4 regions of the Pseudomonas sp. H1_F01 genome follow, and region 4 is predicted to be linked to each of the others. Evidence: predicted binding sites of a transcription regulator. Region 4 holds the regulator's gene; each other region holds the start of a gene.
What was found. The regulator FliA, encoded in region 4, starts transcription of late flagellar genes. The targets are predictions, from matches to a motif close to CTAAAGTTTNNNNNNNNNNNGCCGNTAA.
Positions count from the first base shown of each region.

Region 1: motA (flagellar motor stator protein MotA) is a predicted target of FliA. The motif match lies at 3,026-3,053, and genes of this name have one in related genera.
Region 2: AB4O09_RS08115 (methyl-accepting chemotaxis protein) is a predicted target of FliA. The motif match lies at 3,432-3,459, and genes of this name have one in related genera.
Region 3: AB4O09_RS15210 (methyl-accepting chemotaxis protein) is a predicted target of FliA. The motif match lies at 3,115-3,142, and genes of this name have one in related genera.

Region 1 is NZ_CP162823.1:6,169,349-6,174,644, forward strand. It holds gene rsgA (small ribosomal subunit biogenesis GTPase RsgA) at 1-742, shown strand, start outside; gene motB (flagellar motor protein MotB) at 907-1,941, opposite strand; gene motA (flagellar motor stator protein MotA) at 2,106-2,957, opposite strand; gene AB4O09_RS27840 (HDOD domain-containing protein) at 3,124-4,662, shown strand; gene AB4O09_RS27845 (rhodanese-like domain-containing protein) at 4,705-5,296, shown strand, end outside.
Region 2 is NZ_CP162823.1:1,769,592-1,774,887, reverse strand. It holds gene AB4O09_RS08130 (glycerophosphodiester phosphodiesterase) at 1-13, shown strand, start outside; gene AB4O09_RS08125 (PepSY domain-containing protein) at 134-448, shown strand; gene AB4O09_RS08120 (transporter) at 629-1,651, shown strand; gene AB4O09_RS08115 (methyl-accepting chemotaxis protein) at 1,717-3,342, opposite strand; gene AB4O09_RS08110 (hypothetical protein) at 3,676-3,819, shown strand; gene AB4O09_RS08105 (hypothetical protein) at 3,857-4,087, shown strand; gene AB4O09_RS08100 (MFS transporter) at 4,190-5,296, shown strand, end outside.
Region 3 is NZ_CP162823.1:3,314,728-3,320,023, reverse strand. It holds gene AB4O09_RS15225 (acyl-CoA reductase) at 1-830, shown strand, start outside; gene AB4O09_RS15220 (phenylacetate--CoA ligase family protein) at 879-2,153, shown strand; gene AB4O09_RS15215 (GNAT family N-acetyltransferase) at 2,150-3,094, shown strand; gene AB4O09_RS15210 (methyl-accepting chemotaxis protein) at 3,204-5,198, shown strand.
Region 4 is NZ_CP162823.1:5,037,204-5,042,499, reverse strand. It holds gene flhA (flagellar biosynthesis protein FlhA) at 1-660, shown strand, start outside; gene flhF (flagellar biosynthesis protein FlhF) at 672-2,021, shown strand; gene fleN (flagellar synthesis regulator FleN) at 2,138-2,968, shown strand; gene fliA (RNA polymerase sigma factor FliA) at 2,965-3,708, shown strand; gene AB4O09_RS22695 (chemotaxis response regulator CheY) at 3,876-4,247, shown strand; gene AB4O09_RS22690 (protein phosphatase CheZ) at 4,266-5,051, shown strand; gene AB4O09_RS22685 (chemotaxis protein CheA) at 5,082-5,296, shown strand, end outside.

The DNA.
Region 1 (5,296 bases), 1.1 Mb from region 4:
CGGCGTGATCGTCGCGCAATTGCCGCGCCACACCGAACTGTGCCGTCCGGACAGCCGGGGCCAGCTCAAGCCCGTGGCCGCCAACGTCGACATGATCGTCATCGTGTTCGCCCCGCTGCCCGAACCCCACGCCAACCTGATCGACCGTTATCTGGTGGCCGCCGAACACGCCGGCATCCGTCCGTTGTTGCTGCTCAACAAATTCGACCTGATCGACGAGCACAACGCCCCGGCGCTGAACGCCCTGCTGTCGGTCTATCGGGATCTGGGTTACCCGGTACTGGAAGTCTCGGCCCACCACGGCAACGGCATGGAGCAATTGCAACAGCAACTGGACGGGCACATCAGTGTGTTCGTCGGCCAGTCCGGCGTCGGCAAGTCATCGCTGGTCAACAGCCTGCTGCCGGACGTCGAGACGCGCGTCGGGCCGTTGTCCGAGCTGTCCGGCCAGGGCACCCACACCACCACCACCGCGCGGCTGTTCCACTTCCCCGGCGGCGGTGAATTGATCGACTCACCGGGCATCCGCGAGTTCGGCCTGGGCCACGTCAGCCGGGCCGATGTGGAAGCCGGGTTCATCGAGTTCAATGAGCTGATCGGCACCTGCCGCTTCCGCGACTGCAAGCACGACCGCGAGCCCGGGTGTGCCCTGCTCAAGGCGCTGGAAGAAGGTCGCGTGCATCAGCAGCGGATGAACAGCTACCGCTCGATCATCGCCAGCTTGCCGGAAAGCAGTTACTGACCCGGATGTGAGCCGGACACAATTGTGGCGAGGGGATTTATCCCCGCTGGGGCGCGAAGCGCCCCCCTTTGTATTCCATCTCGAGTATCAGATGAAAAGAGGGGCTGCTGCGCAACCCAGCGGGGATAAATCCCCTCGCCACAGGTTTGCTATCGCCAGTCAGATCACTGTACCGGCGGCTCGGCCGGCTTGGGCGCCGCGTCGAACAGGTTCAGGCGTTCGCGCAGCTCATGGGCCGGCACGGGTTGCTGATCCGCTGGCAAGGCGTTCGGATCAACCGCAGCCCCAGGCGTGGCCGGCACTTCACCCGGCGCGCCCTGGCCCTGGGCCGGATCCGGTGCAGGGTCATCGGTTTGCGAACCTTCGATGGCTTGCTGGGCCTTCTTGGTCAACACCACGATATCGATACGCCGGTTGACCGGGTTGAACGGGTCCTTGCGGTCGAACAACGCCGAGGATGCGTAACCCACCACCCGCGCCACCTGCTCGTCCGGATAACTGCCAGCCACCAGGGCGCGACGTGCCGCGTTGGCACGGTTGGCGGACAGCTCCCAGTTGCCGAAATCACCTTTGCCGACGTAGGGCTTGGCATCGGTATGACCGCTGATGCTGATCTTGTTCGGCACCGCCTTGATGGTGTCGGCCATGGCCAGCAGAATGTCTTCAAAATAAGGTTTCAGGCGCGCACTACCCGAGTCGAACATCGGCCGGTTCTCGGCGTCCATGATCTGGATGCGCAAGCCGTTCGGCGTGATCTCGAACAGGATCTGGTCCTTGAATTTCTGCAGTTGCGGGTTCTCTTCGACCTTGTTCTGCAATTCCTGCAGCAACAATTCCAGGCGTTCGCGCTCGATCTGCTCGGCCATGCCTTCGACCTGCTCGGTGTCCGTCGTCACCTTGTCGGGCTGGGGCTGGGATTTGACTTCGGGGTTGAGGGTCGTATCCGGTGCCAGGGTCGGTGATCCGCCCAGGTCGATGATGTACGGCGTGCCGCTTTCAGTAAAACCGACCGGGTCCTTGAAGTAACCGGCGATGGCGATCTTCTGTTCCGGGGTTGCCGTGGACAGCAGCCACAGCACCAGGAAGAACGCCATCATCGCCGTCGCGAAGTCGGCGAAGGCGATTTTCCAGGCGCCCCCGTGATGCCCCGCGGCGATGCGCTTGACGCGCTTGATTATAATCGGCTGGTTATTTTCCATGACCTAGGTGCTCTGCTTCACAAATACTGTTCCATTTTGACGGTGCCTGTTGCTGCCATACGGCGTTGCCGCTCCTCGCCATAGCGGGCTATGACTCGTCGCGGCGCCTTGTCTGGCAGCAACAGCCACTCGCCAAAAAAGGAACGTATTTGCAAAGCAAAGCACTAACGACCGCGAACCGCTTGTTCCAGCTCGGCGAAGCTTGGACGGTGCGCCGGGTACAGGACCTTGCGACCGAACTCCACCGCCAGCGATGGCGGCATGCCGGAGGCCGAGGCCACCAGGGAAGCCTTGATGGCTTCGTAGACGTTGAGTTCTTCCTTGGCGTCGTGGGCCAGGGAGTGGGCCAGCGGGCCGAAGAAACCGTATGCGGCCAAAATACCGAAGAAGGTACCCACCAGTGCCGCACCAACGTGCAAGCCGATGGACTTCTGGTCGCCGTCGCCCAGGGACGCCATGGTCACCACGATACCCAATACCGCCGCGACGATACCGAAGCCAGGCATGGCGTCGGCGATACCGGTGACCGCGTGGGATGGATGCTCCAGGTCTTCCTTGAGGCTGTACAACTCCATGTCGAAGAGGCCTTCGAGTTCATGGGGCGCCATGTTACCGGACGACATGATGCGCAGGTAATCACAGATGAACGCCGTCATGCGAGCGTCCTTGAGTACCGCAGGGTACTTGGCGAAAATCGGGCTGGCGGCAGCGTCTTCGATATCGCCTTCGATCGCCATCATGCCTTCACGGCGGCTTTTGTTGAGGATCTCGTAGATCAGGCCCAGCACTTCGAGGTAGAAGGTGTGGCTGAAACGCGAACTGAACATGCCCAGGGATTTCTTGAGCACGTGCATCGTCATGTAGCCGGGGTTGGCCTGCAGGAATGCACCGAGGGCCGCGCCACCGATGATCATCACCTCGAAAGGTTGGATCAGGGCGGCAATCTTGCCATGGGAAAGCACGTATCCGCCGAGCACGCTCGCGAACACGACGATGATGCCGATAATTTTAGCCATAGATAGAAAGTACTTATTTAAGTCGGGTTCAAGGTCATATTCGGAAGCTGAAAAATCTCTTCTTCTACTTATCGGCAAAACTGCGCCAGACTATAGGCTGTTCTGGCGAAAAGCCAATTTGCCCCGTTCCGGGCGTAGAGAATTCATACGATGATCACGTCCAGCCATGACTAACGAAACGAAGGTTCCAACGCCACGACCGACCACCCTCGAAGGCTGGGTGAAGCTGCTCGATGGCGTGCACCTGCCGGTGCCCCAGGTCAGCCATGACCTGGTCTGCAAGGCCATTGCCGACAGCCGCCGCTCGTTGCGTGACATCGCCGAACTGATGCAGGACAGCCCCGCCCTGGCCCTGAGCGTCATCCGCGAGGCCAACCATCACACCCATGGCAGCCTTGCTGAACCTGCGGAAAATCTCGAAGTGGCCATCAACCGCCTCGGTCTCAAACGTACCGAGGAACTGCTCGCTCGCCTGCCGTCGTTGCCAGGGCACGAAATCCCCATCGCCTTGCGCCAGCTGCAATTGATCAGCCAACACGCCACGCAACAGGCCAATGGCTTTTTTGCCAGCCGCCTGGCGCGACTGTGGCAGGACATTCACTGGGGCAGCCTGTTGTTTCTCTCGCCGCTCTGGCCACTGGCCCTGACTCACCCGCGGTTGCTGGGGGAGTGGGAATTGCGGGTCGTCCACAAAGGCGAGCCCGCGCGCAAGGTTGAGCGCGAATTGTTCGGCGTCAGCCTGATGAAAATCTGCCTGGCGCTGGCAGAGACCTGGCGCCTGCCGATCTGGGTGACGCAAGGTTATCGCCTGCTGCTCAATGAACGCCGCGAGCTGGTGCAGGTTCTGCGCATCGCCCGGGACAGCGAGCACCCGCTGCGCCAGCAGAATCGCCTGGACGACGACCCAACCCTGCGGCGCTGGCTCAATCAACCGGCCAATACCGTGTTGCTGGCCAACGGCCTGGCACTCTCAGCGCAACAGGCCTGGGACGGCCCCCACAGTGCCCGCTGGCAATACCTCACCAGTTTGTACCTGCAGATGCCGATGGATGAGGTTCAGCAACAGCTGCACCAACAAGCCGTCACCAGCGCCCGTCATGACGCCATGCCAGACCTCTGGCATCCGGCCGTGGCGTTGCTCTGGCCCTGGGGCAGCCGTCGCATCCACCCCGGCTTGCTACCTGCTCCCCCACCCAGCGCCGAGGACCTGAGCCAGTGGCGCAAGCAATGTTCCGCACTGCTGGTGGAACCGAGCCCCTTCAGCAATGCCATGCACCTGACCACCTCGGCACGGGACGTGTTGGTGGCTTGCGGCATGCGCCGGGTGATGATCCTGATGGCCGACCGCAACCAGACCAGCGTGCGCGTACACCAGACCGCCGGCCTGCCCAAAGAAGCCGCGGCCATGAGCTTTACCATCAGCCAGAGCAAAATAGTGCAGCGGTTGCTGGCCCAGCAGGCCCAGGTTCGCCTGAACCCGGACAACAACGCGCAGTTTTCGGCGCTGCTGCCACCGGGCCTGCGCAGCCTGTTTCGCGGGGAGCACCTGCTGCTGCGCTCGCTGACCTGCAATGGCCGGGTGATCATGCTGGTGGTGGTGGACCAGGGCGGCGGACCGTTCTCGGACGTGACCGTGCAAGCCTTCGGCAAAACCGTGCAATGCATCGAACGGGCCCTGCATACCTTTACCAACCGCGGCCGCTGAACTTGCTACAATCTTTTCCCTTTGCGCCCCTGGAGACCTCACATGCCTGACTTCTCTGGCTTGCCGCTGGTGATCGAGCCGAGCGAGCTGCTGCCGCGCCTCGACACCCGCGAACTGATTCTGGTGGACCTGACCAGCGCCGCCCGCTACAGCACCGGCCATATCCCTGGCGCACGCTTCGTCGACCCCAAGCGTACCCAGCTCGGTCAACCGCCGGCGCCGGGCCTGCTGCCGGCCAAAGCCGACCTCGAAGCCCTGTTCGGCGAGCTCGGACACAACCCCGATGCGGTCTACGTGGTCTATGACGATGAAGGCGGCGGCTGGGCCGGGCGGTTTATCTGGCTGCTGGACGTGATCGGCCATTCAAACTACCACTACCTCGACGGCGGCTTGCTGTCGTGGCTGGACGAAGGCCTGCCGGTGTCCGTCGAAGTGCCTGCGCCCGTCGCAGGCCCGGTCAGCCTGACGCTGCACGAAGCCCCCACCGCCACCCGCGAGTACCTGCAAAGCCGCCTCGGCGCTGCCGACCTGGCGATCTGGGACGCTCGCGGCCCGCTGGAATATTCCGGAGAGAAAGTCGTCGCAGCCCGAGGCGGACACATTCCCGGCGCGGTCAATTTCGAATGGACTGCCG
Region 2 (5,296 bases), 3.3 Mb from region 4:
GAACGGTTACTGAGGAATCAGGGCCGGATCGGTGCAGTCGCTGCAAGTTTTCCGAATTAAGGGTGAATTAAGTTGCCACAGATAATCTGAGCCCACTTAAACGAATCACCCTTTAACGACAAAGGAAAGACCTATGAAAACTTTGACTGCCCTGTTTACCGTTGCCGCCCTGACCCTCACCGCTGGCCTGGCCCAGGCGAAGGATGTTCCGGCCACCCAGATTCCCCAACTGGTCAAGGAAGGCAAGATCAAATCAATGGACGAACTTAAACAGATCGTCGAGAAGCTGCACCCGGGAGCGACCATCGGACTTGCTGACTTGGATGAGCGTTTCAACGGTTATGAATACGAAGTTGAAGTACGTTACCCAGATGGCAGAGAGTTTGACGTTGAACTCAATGCCGCTACCGGAGAGGTCTTGGAAAACAAACAAGACCGAGATGACTGATTTAATCCATGTAGAGCCGCGCAACTTTCAAGTTGCGCGGCTCTTTTGCGTGCGTATGTAAACGGCTAACGGTCCAAGTGACACAGCCACCTGTCACAAAACCTTCAAAAAACCCTGCAATGATGCCGCTCAAGTGACCCTGTTGTCGCCGCGACAGGCACTCCCCGCCAGCGAGCCCTCATGAACCACAGCATCGACCAAAGCCATCGCGATCCGGACCTGTTCGGCCTGCTTTACGGATTTCGTTTCCGCCCCGGCGAGCGTGGCAGGGAGATCGATTCGGCCCAGGCCCTGCAAAGCCTGCAACAACCGCAAGACGCCGACGAATTCCTCTGGCTGCACCTGAACCTGGCCCACGCTGCCTGCGAGCGCTGGATGAAAAGCCACCTGGCCTTGCCCCAGGAATTCTTCGAAGCCCTGCACGAAGGCTCGCGCTCGACCCGCATCGAACATGTGGACTCGGCATTGCTGGCGGTGGTGAACGATGTGGTGTTCAACCTCAGCAACCTGGTGTCCTCGGATGTATCGACGTTGTGGGTTTGCGTGCACAGTCGGCTGATCATCAGCGCGCGGCTGCAACCTTTGCACTCGGTCGACAAGCTGCGCTCATCGGTCAAGGCCGGCGAGTGCTTTCGCTCACCGCTGGAACTGCTCGTGCATCTGCTGCGCGACCAAGGCGAAGTGCTGACCCAGATCGTGCGCAAGACCAGCCTCAACGTCGATCAGATCGAAGACCAACTGCTCTCTTCGCGACTGTCCACCAACCGCTCCGAGTTGGGCGCCCAGCGCCGAGTGCTGGTACGCCTGCAACGCCTGCTGGCCCTGGAGCCAGGCTCGTTGCTGCGCCTGCTCAACCGCCCACCGCAATGGCTGCAGAAGGAAGACGTCAAGGAGTTGCGCAAGTCCACCGAGGAGTTCGCCCTGATCATCAACGACCTCACCGCCCTGGGCGAGCGGATCAAGCTGCTGCAGGAAGAGATCGCCGCCAACCTCAACGAACAAAGCAACCGCACGCTGTTCACCCTGACGGTGGTCACGGTCCTGGCATTGCCCATCAACATCATTGCCGGTTTCTTCGGCATGAACGTCGGCGGCGTGCCGCTGGCCGGTGATCCGGAGGGCTTCTGGATCCTGGTGGCGCTGGTGGCAACCTTCACCGTGATTGCAGGCCGATGGGCATTTCGCAAGCGGCGCGATTATTGAGATTGATCCACCTCAGGTTCGCATAAGCTTTTGTGGCGAGAGAGCTTGCTCCCTCGCCACTGGGGTTAGGCACTCAACCGCGCCGTCACTTCATTCAACTGCCCCGACAACCCATGCAAATCCCGACTGGCCGCTTCGGTGCGCTGCACATTGTCGAGGTTGGTGCTGGCGATGCAGGTGATTTCGGTGAGGTTGCGCGAGATGTCTTCGGCCACGGAGGTCTGCTCTTCCGCGGCGGTGGCGATCTGGCGGTTCATGTCGCGAATCGCTTCCACCGCCTGGGTGATGCGTTCCAGCATGGCGCCGGCCTGGGTCACCTGCTCGACACTTTCTTCACTGCGCGACTGCCCGCTTTCGATGGCCTGGGCCGCGTCCACTGCGCCAGTCTGCACGGTCTGGATAATCTGATTGATCTCGATGATCGATGACGCCGTGCGCTGGGCCAAGTTGCGAACCTCATCGGCGACCACCGCGAAACCACGTCCGGCCTCCCCCGCCCGGGCCGCTTCGATGGCAGCGTTGAGGGCCAGCAGGTTGGTCTGCTCGGCAATCCCGCGAATCACTTCAAGCACTTTACCGATGCGCCCGCTGTCGGTTTCCAGACGACGGATCACCGTGGCCGTGTTGGCAATCTCGCCGCGCATCTGGGTGATGGTGTGGATAGTGCCCTGCATCACTTTCTCGCCCTGCTGCGCCGAGTGATCGGCATCATCGGCAGCCCGCGCCGCATCGGCGGCATGGCGGGCAACTTCCTGGGCGGTGGCGGACATCTCGTTCATTGCCGTTGCCACCTGATCGGTGCGTTCGAATTGTTCGCTGGTGCCTTGGCTCATCAGGCTGGCGATGGCATTGAGTTCACCGCTGGCACTGTCCAGCTCCGTGGCACTGCGTTGCAGGCGCGTGAAGGTTTCGGCGAGGAAATCGCGCAAGGTATTGGCCGCCAGGGCGAGATCGCCCAGTTCGTCCTGGCGATTGCTGACGACCCGCTCGGCGAAACGACCGTGACTCAATTGGGTCACGTATGCGATCAGGTTGCGGATAGGCTGCACCAGATTGCGGTTGACCATCCACAGGCTGAACACCCCAATCAGCAGGCCTGAGACCAGCATCACCACAGTACCCAGCAGAATGGTCCGGTCGGCCCCGGTACTGATCGACACCGATTGCTCGCTGCCCATCTTGTGCAACTCGGCGACCAGCTCACTCATCTGCTCACTGGCAGCACGGTCGACGCCCTTGACCGCTGCATCACCAGCCGTCGCATCAGCACCTGCCGCCACAAACGCGTCCCGGCCCTTCTGGTACGCCGAACCCAACTGACGGTGTTCGTCCCGCAGGCGTTCAATGCGCGCCTTGATTTGGGCTGGGAGGTCCTTGTGCCCGATCAACTCACCCAGAATGCCCTGGACATCGTGCTGGCGTTCCTCGAATTGCTTCCAGTACTTATCCAGGTCCGCTGGCTGCTTGCCGCGCAACAGGACGTTTTTCCATTCCTGGACCTGCACCTTGAATTGCAGGTTGGCCTCGTCGATCAATTGTGAGGCGCGCAACGGGCCATCAATCAGTTGGCGATAATTCTGGACACCCTCGGACAGGAAATGGAAGGACGCCAGGGCGATCAGCAGCATCGCCAACAGACTGCCGCTGAGCAGGGCAAGGATCTGGGCTCTCAAGGATTTTTGTAGAAACATGGAAAGAATCTCGTGGGGGTAAAAAGAGCTAACGACGCCCCGACTTCCATGTCCGGTGTCGAAACCGAATGCCAAAGGATTTGTACAGACCATCGGCCTTGCAGAGGCATTCTTGAGCCTTGCCGACCACTGGTAACGGCCGGTAGCCGGGGCTGAAAAAGTTGCGCCAGGACGCCGCACGGAGTGATTGGTCATGACTTGTCCAGACAATCCCTTTTGTCGGCCCGACGGGATTTAAAAGTCTTTTTGTCATTTCTCCTGCTGTATCCTGCCCAGGCTTTGTAAAAGCGCGGATCTACCAGATCTATCCACAGACTTTGCGAGGAGCGCGATATGCACGAGATCCCTAATCTCCCCTTCCCAAGCCTGCACGACACTGAGCAGACGACCACGCTACAAGCCGGGGGGCAAGCAGACGCCCAGCAACCCGAGCCTAAAGAAGCCACTGAACGCCGCCAGGCCGACAGCGAAGACTGATTGACCCGCACCACCAGACCGTGTGGAAAGCGCTAAGATGCGCTTTCCACACTGCCTGAATCCCGAGCCCTCCATGACCGATGACACCCCTCCATTCAGCGAAGCCCAGGCCAGCGTGCTGATCGGCACTGCCGAAAAAATGGTCGAGATCTGGACCCGCCTTCCTGCCGAGAAACAAGCAGCCCTGCTGGCGCGCTTTGGCAGCGAAGAAAACGCCATCGCCGCACTGGTGACCACACGCCTGGTCAGCGGTGAGAACGGCAGCTGAACCACCATTGGGCAAATAGTTTTACTTTTCCCCGCCCTGACCCCACGGTCGCCGTTATCATAAGCAGCCTACCTATCCTGCTGCTCCGTGGACCTTTACCCCATGTCAGATTCCCAGCGCCCCCTGGCGGTCACGCTGCAAGTCGTTTCCATCGTCCTGTTCACATTCATCGGCTACCTGAATATCGGCATTCCCCTGGCCGTACTGCCCGGGTTCGTCCACGGCGAACTGGGCTTCGGCGCGGTGATCGCCGGGTTGGTGATCAGCGTGCAATACCTGGCCACTCTGCTCAGTCGTCCTTATGCAGGGCGAATCATCGATAACCTGGGAAGCAAGCGCGCGGTGATGTTCGGCCTCGCCGGCTGCGGGCTGAGTGGTGTGTTCATGCTGGTGTCTGCCTGGACGCCCCACCTGCCAACGTTCAGCCTAATCAGCCTGCTGATCGGTCGCCTGGTGCTCGGTAGCGCGGAAAGCCTGGTGGGCTCCGGTTCGATTGGCTGGGGCATCGGCCGGGTCGGCGCGGCGAATACCGCCAAGGTGATTTCCTGGAACGGTATCGCCAGTTACGGCGCGCTGGCGATTGGCGCACCGCTGGGGGTGTGGCTGGTCAATGCGCTGGGGCTATGGAGCATGGGCGTGAGCATTATCTTGCTCGGCTTGCTGGGGTTGGCATTGGCCTGGCGCAAAACCGCCGCGCCCATCGTCACTGGCGAACGCCTGCCGTTCATGCACGTGCTGGGGCGTGTGCTGCCACACGGCTGCGGCCTGGCCCTGGGTTCCATCGGGTTTGGCACCATCGCGACCTTCATCACCCTGTACTACGCCACCCAGCACTGGGACAACGCCGTGCTGTGCCTGAGCCTGTTCGGCGCCAGCTTCATCGGCGCGCGCCTGCTGTTCGGCAACCTGATCAACCGTCTGGGCGGCTTTCGTGTGGCGATTGCCTGCCTGTCGGTGGAAACCCTGGGCCTGTTGCTGTTGTGGCTCGCACCGGATGCCCACTGGGCCCTGGCGGGCGCGGCGTTGAGCGGCTTCGGCTTTTCCCTGGTGTTTCCGGCGCTGGGCGTGGAAGCGGTCAACCTGGTGCCGGCCTCCAGCCGCGGGGCGGCGGTGGGTGCTTATTCACTGTTCATTGATTTGTCGCTGGGGATCACCGGACCGCTGGCCGGTGCGATTGCCGCGGGCTTCGGCTTTGCCTCGATCTTTCTA
Region 3 (5,296 bases), 1.7 Mb from region 4:
AGGTCGTGCATTACCCCATGAGCGCACCATCGGATGACACCTTCGACGAGATTGCGAAGCTGATTGTCGCTCAGCGAATCAACACGATGGTCGGCATGCCGAGTACCTTGCATCGCCTGTTCTCCAGCCAGCAGCCGGTGCTGCAAGCGTACGGCGGCGTCCGCAAAGTCATGCTGGGTGGCGAGCACCTTGGGCAAGACAGCCACAGGTTATTGCAGCAGTGTGGCGTCGCACGCATTTGCTCAGCCATCTACGGCACCGTCGACGCAGGCCCCCTCGGTCATGCCTGCATCGCCAGCGACAATGGCGTGTTCCACCTCATGGACGGCATTCAGTCCTTGGAAATCGTCCATCTTGAACAGGATAAGCCGGTCGCTCCCGGGGAAACCGGACGCATGCTGTTCACCTCTCGCATACGCCAGGCGCGCCCCCTCCTGCGATATGAAGTCGGCGATCTGGGACGCTGGTTACCCGGCCCCTGCGCTTGTGGCCTGGAGTCGCCGAGATTCGAGTTACGCGAGCGCCACGGTCGCCTGGTACGCATCGCCACGGAGCTCATCAACACCCAGGAACTGGCCGAACGGGCGCAAGCAGCCATTCAAATCGTGCTCGACCATGGGAGTGGCGGCTGTGAACGCTTGCTGATTCGCACCGATGGCGACGCCGAAACGGTTCGACGCCAAGTGCTGGAGCTAGCACCGCTGCGCCTATCCGTCGATGCCACGCTGCTGGTCCTGGAAGTCCATTGCTGTCCGGTGGAGCACTTCGAACGTAATAAACACAGCGGCAAAGTCCCGCTGGTGATTGACCGTCGAATCCTGGCCAGTTGATCTCGCCCATTTTCGATAAGCAAACCTTCAAGCCTTGAGAAAATCCTGATGAGCGCTTCATTAGCCTATGAGCAATGGTTCAACCATATCCGCACGCACTCAGCGTTCTATAACACTCAGCTATGCCACTTGCCCGTCCAGGGATGCGACTTCGGACAATGGCCGATTGTCGATGTAAATGAATACTGGAAAGGCAGCCATGACCTGGATACCTGGCGAGTACTGACCGATAAAGTCAGGGATGCGCTGGTTTTCAAAACCGGCGGCACGACCAGCCAAGGCAAAATGTCGGTGTACACCCACGCTGAATGGCAGATGATGCTCGACTGCTTCGGTCGCAGCCTGTCAGCCCAGCTGGTTGCAGGGGATCGAATCGCCAATCTGTTTTTTTCCGGAGACCTGTACGCCAGTTTCCTGTTTATTCACGGCGCCCTTTGCAGCTTGAATGTACCTATCACCGAGTTTCCCTTCACCGGGTCGGTAAAACTTGATCCCTTGGCCGAGGCCATCGCCGACCACCGCATCAATGTGCTGGTCGGCGTGCCTGCCCACTTGTTGGCATTCGCCAGCCATGTCAATGGACAGGGGCGAACGCTGCCACAGATCACCACCGTCCTGTTTGGCGGCGAGAACCTGTTCGAAAGCCAGATGCCGACCTTGAAGCGGGCATTTCCGCGGGCACGCTTTGCGTCGATCGGATACGCCAGCGTGGATGCCGGCCTGGTAGGCGCCAGCACAGCCGATTGCGACTTGGGCGAGCATCGCGTGTTCGACGAACAGACACGGGTGGAGATTATCGACGACCTGAGCGGTGAGGTCATCGATGCCTGCGGTCAAACCGGAAACCTGGTGGTGACCAATTTCACCCGGACCCTGATGCCCATCGTCAGGTACCCGGTAGGAGACCGGGCCAGTTGGTGCGAACCTGTCGGTACGCCACAGCGCAAGTTCGCCCTCCAAGGGCGCAGCGCACAAAGCCGTCGAGTACGGGTTGGCGTGTTGTCGCTATTCCCTGAAGAAATCAGCGGCATCGTCCGGCGCGTGGGCGGCAATCTTCAATGGCAGTTGATTATCGAGCACGTCCAGGATAATGATCACCTGCTACTCAAGTGGCTGCCCGATGCACAGGCTGACGCTGACCAAACACACTCGCGAGCGCTGAAGGACGCCTTGATCGAGCAATATCCAGGAATCGATAAACTCGACCTGAGTGTCCAGGCTTGTGCTGCGCAGGACCTGGAACGTCATCCCCGCTCCGGCAAGCATCTGTCGATCATTGATCGTCGGGTCTACGGTGCGCTGCCAGCAAGGAGCATCGGATGAGCCACTTGGTCATCAGGCCGTTCAGGCCGTCGGACAGTGCCGACACCTGCGAGCTGTTCCGCCGAGTCTATGGCGATCACTACGTCTCGCCGGACGTCTACATGCCGCAGATGATCTGCCAACATAATCTGCAGGGGCGGTGGCACTCGTTGGTCGCCATGATCGACGACCGCGTGGTCGGTCATGCTGCGCTGTGCCGCCAACAGTTGGCGACCCAAGATGCCGAGCTGGCGCTGGTGGCGGTGGATCCCGACTCGCAGGGCGGACAGATTGCCACGCGGCTGGGACAGCAACTCCTGGACCGTTGTCAGGCGCTCGGGCTTGCCAGGCTGTCGATCAAACAGGTTACGAGCCATCCCTACAGCCAACGACTGTCCCAACGGCTTGGTTTTCATGATGTCGGCCTGCTGCCCGACTTCGTACCCTCGCCGTTCGCCACGGACCAGGCCGAAACCATCGTGATCGGCTGTCAGGCCATCGGTGGGGACTTTCGACCGCTGCCGCCTGTCCAGTGGCCCGCACCCTGCCAATGGCTAATGACTCCACTGGCTTCGCAGTTCGGGACCCTCCACGACGACACGCCACCGGGGATTCAACCGTTACGGATAAATCATTTGCCCGGACGAGTCGACATCTTTGCCGAACGCATGGATGTCGGCCTCGTCGGGCAGCTGCGACAGCTGCCAGCCCATTGGCCGCTTTCAATCCGACTCGGACTCGGTCGGCACTTTTGCACTGACTACCACCTGCTGCGCACCGCTGGTTTCTTCTTCACAGGAATAATGCCCAGCGACACTGCGCAAGGTTGGCAGGCGTTGTTCCACCGTGTGTCACAGCCGCGCAAGCTCAATCTGGAGTCCGCCTTCATGCAACGTCTCCACGATGAATGGCAGGTTCACGCCCAAGCCTCGAAAGACACGCAAGCCAGCTCGGCCGCCTGACGCGACGTCCCCCCGCTTCGCTCAAGCTATCGGCATGGACGCCGATACAACTTGGTACGCCCATCCCAACTGTTTCTGAACGTCGCCCTCGCGCAAGGAACACACCAACATGCCATCACTGCGCACCATTCAGGCCCGCTACACGCTGTTCCTGGTTCTGTTCATCCTGGTGTTATCTATCCTGACCGTTGTCGGCATCAGCTACTTGGTCGCACCGAAATTGCGTCACACCGAGGAGCAAGTGGCGCTGAACCGCATTGCCGAGGTCGCCGAGCAGATCCAGGGCGAACTGAACAAAGTCCAGGCCCAGCAACGCAGCATCACCCAGACCATCCCGCTGCTCGACAGCGATGCCATCGACAAAGTGTTGCCGGGGCTGGTGGATCAGTATGGCGAGCTGAAAGTCTTCGGCGGCGGGATCTGGCCGTTGCCCAACCAGCGGGCCGAGGGGCGCAACAAATTCAGCACGTTCTGGCACCGCGACGCGTCCGGCAAGCTGGCGGTCAATACCTTCTGGAACAGTGACGCCGCGCCCAACTATTACGAACAACCCTGGCACAAAGGCGGCATGGCCACCCCTCCTGGCAAATGTGCCTGGGCCGCGGCCTATAAAGATGACGCCAGCGCCGAACCACGCACCAACTGCGCCATGGCCATCCAGAAAAACGGCGTGCCTTACGGTGTTTCCACCATTGACGTGACCCTGGGCTTCTTCAATGACCTGGTAGCGCGCAAGGAAGCCGACCTGGGCGCCGAGATGCTGATCGTCGAGGGCGACGGCAAAATCATCAGCAACAGTTCGCGCATCAGTGGGCCGATCGTACTGAAGAACATCAGCGAACTGGCGACCACCTCGCCATTCGCCACCCAGGTCAAGGCGGGCCTGGCCAAGCGCGACCAGCCCCTGCAACGGGTCGAGTTCGACAACAAGGGCGAGGCCAGCACGTTCTTCATGCGCCCTATCGAAGGTTCGCCGTGGTTCCTGGCGACCGCCTTGCCAACCCGCCTGATCACGGCCCAGCGCGACGATGTACTGAACACGCTTAGCCTGCTGCAGATCCCGATGGTGATCCTGCTGGTGTTGATACAGCTTTACGCTATCCGTCAGTTGACCCACCGCATGAAGGTCCTCAAAGGCAACATCGACGCCTTGTCCACTGGCGATGCCGACCTGACCCGACGCATCACCATCCGGGCCGAGGACGAGCTGGGAGCGATCGGCCATTCGGTCAACCGCTTCATCGCTTACCTGCAAAGCATGATCGGCGAAGTCACCCAGGCCACGGGCGCCATGGCGTCGAGCCTGGGCGATCTGCAGCGGACCTCGGCCCACACCAGCGAAATCCTGATGCGCCACGCCTCGGAAACCGACCAGACCGTGACTGCCATTACCCAGATGAGCTCCACGGCTGAAAGCGTCGCGCAAAACGCGGCCGAGACCGCGGCGTTCACCCAACGCGCCAATGAGCATGCCGATCGCTCCCGCGTGGTGGTTGGTGAGGCGTCCAACAGTGTGGTGGCTCTGATCGATGAAGTGGCCAGCGCCACCCGCAAGGTCGAAAGCATGCAACAGGATGCCCAGCGCATCACCGAGATCCTCGGCGTCATCGGCGCCATCGCCGGGCAGACCAATCTGCTGGCCCTCAACGCGGCCATTGAAGCCGCCCGGGCCGGTGAGCAAGGCCGTGGTTTTGCCGTGGTGGCCGACGAAGTACGCGCCCTCGCTGCCCGCACCCAGGCCAGCACATCGGAAATCAACGAAATGCTGGCCCGCCTGACCCAAGGCGTGAGTTCGTCGGTCGCAGCCATGGAAAATACCCAGGCCAGTTGCCAGTCAGCCGCCGATGCCACCTCTCGAGTCAACTCGGGCCTGGACGAAATGGCCGGCTCCGTCAGTCAGATCAACAGCCTGAGCACCCAGATCGCCACCGCCGCCGAGCAACAGAGCGCGGTGACCGAGGAGATCAATCGCAGCATGGTGCAAATCCGTCACATGGTGGAGGAGTTGGTGGAGGGCGGCCTGGCCAGCGAGGCCAATACCCGGCAACTGCTGGAGGCCAACACGCGTGTGAATGCGATCATGGGGCGGTTCAAGGTGCGCTGAGGCGTCTCCATTCTCCTGTGGGAGCGGGCTTGCTCGCGATGGCGGTCTGACAGCCGGCCTGGCTCCCCCGGTCGTACACCCATCAGACCTGTTTGAGC
Region 4 (5,296 bases):
GTGGACGCCAGTACGGTGGTGGCGACCCACTTGAACCAGATCCTGTACAAGCATTCCAGCGAGCTGATTGGCCACGAAGAAGTCCAGCAACTCCTGCAAGTACTGGCCAAAGGCTCGCCGAAGCTGGCCGAAGAGCTGGTGCCGGGCGTGATTTCGTTGTCGCAGTTGCTCAAGGTGCTGCAGGCGCTGTTGGCCGAACAGGTGCCCGTGCGCGACATACGCAGTATTGCCGAGGCTATCGCCAACAACGCCTCCAAGAGTCAAGATACCGCCGCCCTGGTGGCTGCGGTTCGGGTCGGCGTGTCCCGCGCAATCGTCCAAAGCATTGTAGGCACTGAGTCTGAGCTGCCTGTGATCACGTTGGAGCCAAGGTTGGAACAGATATTGCTCAATAGTCTGCAGAAGGCAGGACAAGGCTCGGAAGAGGGTGTCCTGCTGGAGCCAAGCATGGCCGAGAAGCTGCAGCGTTCGCTGATCGAAGCAGCCCAGCGGCAAGAGATGCAAGGCCAACCGGTGATCCTGCTGGTGGCCGGCCCGATTCGCGCGATGCTCTCGCGATTCGGGCGCCTCGCGGTCCCGGGGTTGCATGTGCTGGCGTACCAGGAAATACCGGACAACAAGCAAGTGACCATCGTTGCGACAGTAGGGCCCAACGGCTGAGGTAGTGGTTTATGCAAGTGAAGCGTTTTTTCGCCGCCGACATGCGTCAGGCCATGAAACTGGTTCGTGACGAGCTGGGCGCTGAAGCAGCCATCATTGGCAACCGTCGTATCGCCGGCGGTGTCGAGCTGACGGCGGCCCTGGATTACAAACTGTCTGCGCTGGCCCCGCGGGTTCCGAACATGGAACTCGAAGATGAGCTGCGCAAGACTCAATCGCGCATCGCCAGCGCCCAGGCCGAGTTGAGCCTGCGCAGCAGTGAAGGCGAGGCCGCGGCAGGCACCAATCGTCAATTGTTCGCCGGTCAGCCGCTGACGGCCGGCCTGCCGTTGACGGCTGCCGAACCGCTGATCGAGCAGGCCCACGCCGAACCGCGTCGTCCTGAGCCGGCGCCCGCGGCGCCTGCCCGGGGTGTCGATCCGCGCGCCCTGGACTCGATGCGCTTTGAACTCAACAGCCTGCGCGAGCTGATGGAAGTCCAGCTCGGCTCCCTGGCCTGGAACCAGCTGCAAGGCAGCCGTCCAGCCCAGGCCAACCTGTGGCGTCGCCTGCAACGCATCGGCCTGTCCGGCCCGTTGTCCCGGGACCTGCTGGCGCTGATCAATGGTATCGAAGAGCCTCGCCAGGCCTGGCGCATGTTGCTGGCGCACCTGGCGCGGATGATCGCGACCCCGGAAGTCGAGCCGCTGGAAGAAGGCGGGGTAATTGCCATGGTCGGTCCTGCCGGCATGGGCAAGACCACCACCCTGGCCAAGCTCGCCGCCCGTTATGTACTCAAGTACGGCGCCCAGAGCATTGCCCTGGTGAGCATGGACAGTTTCCGCATCGGTGCCCAGGAGCAACTCAAGACCCTCGGCCGGATCCTCAATGTGTCGGTGACCCATGTGGATCCGGGCCAGTCCCTGGCCCAGGCGCTGGAGCCGCTGCTGCGCAAACGCGTCGTGCTGATCGATACCGCAGGCCTGCAAGCCAGCGATCCAGCCCTGCGCATGCAGCTCGAAAGCCTGGCCGGACGCGGTATCAAGTCAAAAAATTATCTCGTGTTGGCAACCACCAGCCAGAAACAGGTTCTAACCGCCGCATACCACAGCTACAAACGCTGCGGGCTGGCCGGCTGCATCCTGACTAAGCTGGACGAAACGGCAAGCCTGGGCGAGGTGTTGAGCCTGGCGATCGGTCATGAATTACCGGTGGCCTACCTGACCGACGGGCCGCGGATCCCGGATGATTTGCATCTGCCGCGCCGTCATCAACTGGTCAGTCGTGCCGTGAGTGTGCAAATGCAGGAAGAACCCAGCGAAGAAGCCATGGCTGATATGTTCGCTGATATCTACCACAGCCCGACCAAGCAGGTCGGCTGAGGTAATCATGAATATTTTTTGTACCTACATCGATGGTCTGCCATGCATTGTTCCGTATGCGAACGCGCAGCCAGTAATGTGGCCTCCGTCTAAGTAAGACAAGGTAAAGAACGAACATGGGCAGCATGCATCCCGTACAGGTGATCGCGGTGACCGGCGGCAAAGGTGGCGTCGGGAAGACTAACGTGTCAGTGAACTTGTCCCTGGCTCTGGCAGAGCTTGGCCGACGGGTCATGCTGCTGGACGCCGACCTGGGCCTGGCGAACGTCGACGTGTTGTTGGGGCTTACACCCAAACGCACGCTGGCGGACGTGATTGAAGGGCGCTGTGAGCTGCGTGACGTGTTGTTGCAGGGGCCGGGCGGGATTCGCATCGTGCCGGCTGCCTCAGGCACCCAGAGCATGGTTCACCTGACCCCGGCCCAGCACGCGGGCCTGATCCAGGCTTTCAGCGACATCGGCGACAACCTCGATGTGCTGGTGATCGACACCGCAGCCGGTATCGGTGACTCGGTCGTCAGTTTCGTCCGCGCGGCCCAGGAAGTGCTGCTGGTGGTCTGCGACGAACCGACGTCCATCACCGACGCCTATGCCCTGATCAAGTTGCTTAACCGCGACTATGGCATGAACCGCTTCCGCGTCCTGGCCAACATGGCCCAGAGCCCGCAGGAAGGACGCAACCTGTTCGCCAAGTTGACAAAGGTCACGGATCGCTTCCTGGACGTCGCCCTACAATACGTCGGCGCAGTGCCTTACGACGAAAGCGTACGCAAGGCCGTCCAGAAGCAACGTGCCGTTTATGAAGCCTTTCCACGCTCCAAATGCGCGCTGGCGTTCAAGGCCATCGCCCAGAAGGTCGATACCTGGCCACTGCCGGCCAACCCTCGCGGGCATCTGGAATTTTTCGTCGAGCGTCTTGTGCAACAAACAGCAGGGCCCGTGCTATGACAGCCAGCGGTTACAACCATCTCTATAAAAAATCGGCACGGGACGCCCAATACGAATTGATCGAGCGTTACGCGCCACTGGTCAAGCGTATCGCCTATCACTTGCTGGCGCGGTTGCCGGCCAGTGTCCAGGTTGAAGACTTGATCCAGGCGGGCATGATCGGCCTGCTCGAAGTGTCGAACAAATACGACGCGAGCAAGGGCGCGAGTTTCGAGACGTATGCCGGTATTCGCATTCGCGGTGCCATGCTCGATGAAGTCCGCAAGGGCGATTGGGCGCCGCGTTCGGTACACCGCAATACCCGCATGGTCAGTGATGCAATTCGGGCAATTGAAGCTAAAACCGGGCGTGACGCTAAAGATCACGAGGTTGCGGCCGAACTCCAGTTGAGTCTCGACGATTATTACGGGATTTTGAACGATACCTTGGGCAGCCGCCTGTTCAGTTTCGACGACCTGTTGCAGGACGGCGAACATGAAGGGCTGCACGAGGATAACGCGAGTGCTCACATGGAGCCGTCGCGTGACCTGGAAGATGAACGTTTCCAGAGCGCGCTGGCGGAAGCGATTGCCAATTTGCCGGAGCGTGAGCGGCTGGTCTTGGCGCTGTACTACGACGAAGAGCTGAACCTCAAGGAAATCGGTGAGGTCCTGGGGGTCAGCGAATCGCGGGTCAGCCAGTTACACAGCCAGTGCGCGGCCCGTTTGCGGGGGCGTTTGGGGGAGTGGCGAGCGCGTTGACAGGCAGTGTGGGGACACTGCGAACGAGGCTGGCCTGGCAGGTGCTGTGCCAGTCTCCATCCGTGGTGCTCCAGACCGTTGTCGAGTGTTGTGCCGGATTGATTGAAATGGCGCGTCCAGGTGCTGGGCGCGTTTAAGACTGCTTGGAGGTCGAATTGGACAAGAACATGAAAATCCTCATCGTTGATGACTTCTCAACGATGCGGCGGATCATAAAAAACCTGTTGCGTGACCTTGGGTTCACCAACACGGCCGAAGCAGATGACGGGACCACTGCGCTCCCGATGTTGCACAGTGGCAACTTCGATTTTCTGGTCACCGACTGGAACATGCCGGGCATGACCGGTATCGACCTGTTGCGCCAGGTGCGTGCCGACGAAAAACTCAAGCATCTTCCGGTGCTGATGGTCACTGCCGAAGCCAAGCGCGAGCAGATCATCGAAGCGGCCCAGGCCGGTGTAAACGGCTATGTGGTCAAACCCTTCACGGCCCAGGCGTTGAAAGAGAAGATTGAAAAAATCTTCGAACGCATCGGTTAACGGCGCCACGGGGGAGCTATGGATAACGAATCTTCAATGGGTGATTTCGAATCGACCCTGAAAAAACATGCCCGCGAACTGGTCGACAGCCTTGAAAAAGGTCGTTTTGGCGATGCGGTTCAAATGATCCATGAGCTCAACCAGACCCGTGACCGCGGTCTGTATCAGGAGGTGGGCAAGCTCACGCGTGAATTGCACAGCGCGATTGTCAATTTCCAGATCGACCCGAATATGCCGCAGGCCGAGGAAGTCTCGCAGATCACCGACGCCACCGAGCGTCTGGGTTATGTGGTCAAGCTGACCGAGGCCGCGGCCAACCGCACCATGGACCTGGTGGAAAGCGCAACGCCCCTGGTCAACGGCCTGAGCGAAGAAGCCCAGGCCTTGAGCACCGACTGGGGTCGGTTCATGCGGCGCGAAGTCGGCGCCGAAGAGTTTCGGGAGTTGGCCCGTCGGGTCGACGGTTTCCTGGCGCGCAGCAGCACCGAGAACCGCGCGGTGGCAAGCAACCTCAACGATATTCTGCTGGCTCAGGACTATCAGGACCTGACCGGCCAGGTGATCAAGCGTGTGACCCAACTGGTCACCGAAGTGGAAAGTAACCTGCTCAAACTGGTGTTGATGGCCAGCCAGGTAGACCGCTTTGCAGGCATCGAACACGACCGTGAAGCGATGCTTGCTGAAAAAGATCCACAAAAACATCTCTCTCAGGGTGAAGGTCCGCAGATTCATGCCGATAAAAGAGAAGACGTTATGTCCGGTCAGGACGATGTGGACGATTTGCTGTCCAGCCTTGGATTCTGAGTTTTAGCCCTGTTTTAGGAGCAGCCATTAATGAGCTTCGGCGCCGATGAAGAGATCCTTCAGGATTTCCTGGTTGAGGCCGGCGAGATTCTAGAGCAACTGTCCGAACAGCTGGTCGAGCTGGAAAGCCGACCAGATGATGCGGATCTGCTCAATGCAATTTTTCGCGGTTTCCACACTGTAAAAGGAGGCGCCGGCTTCCTCCAGCTCAACGAGCTAGTGGAGTGCTGTCACATTGCCGAAAA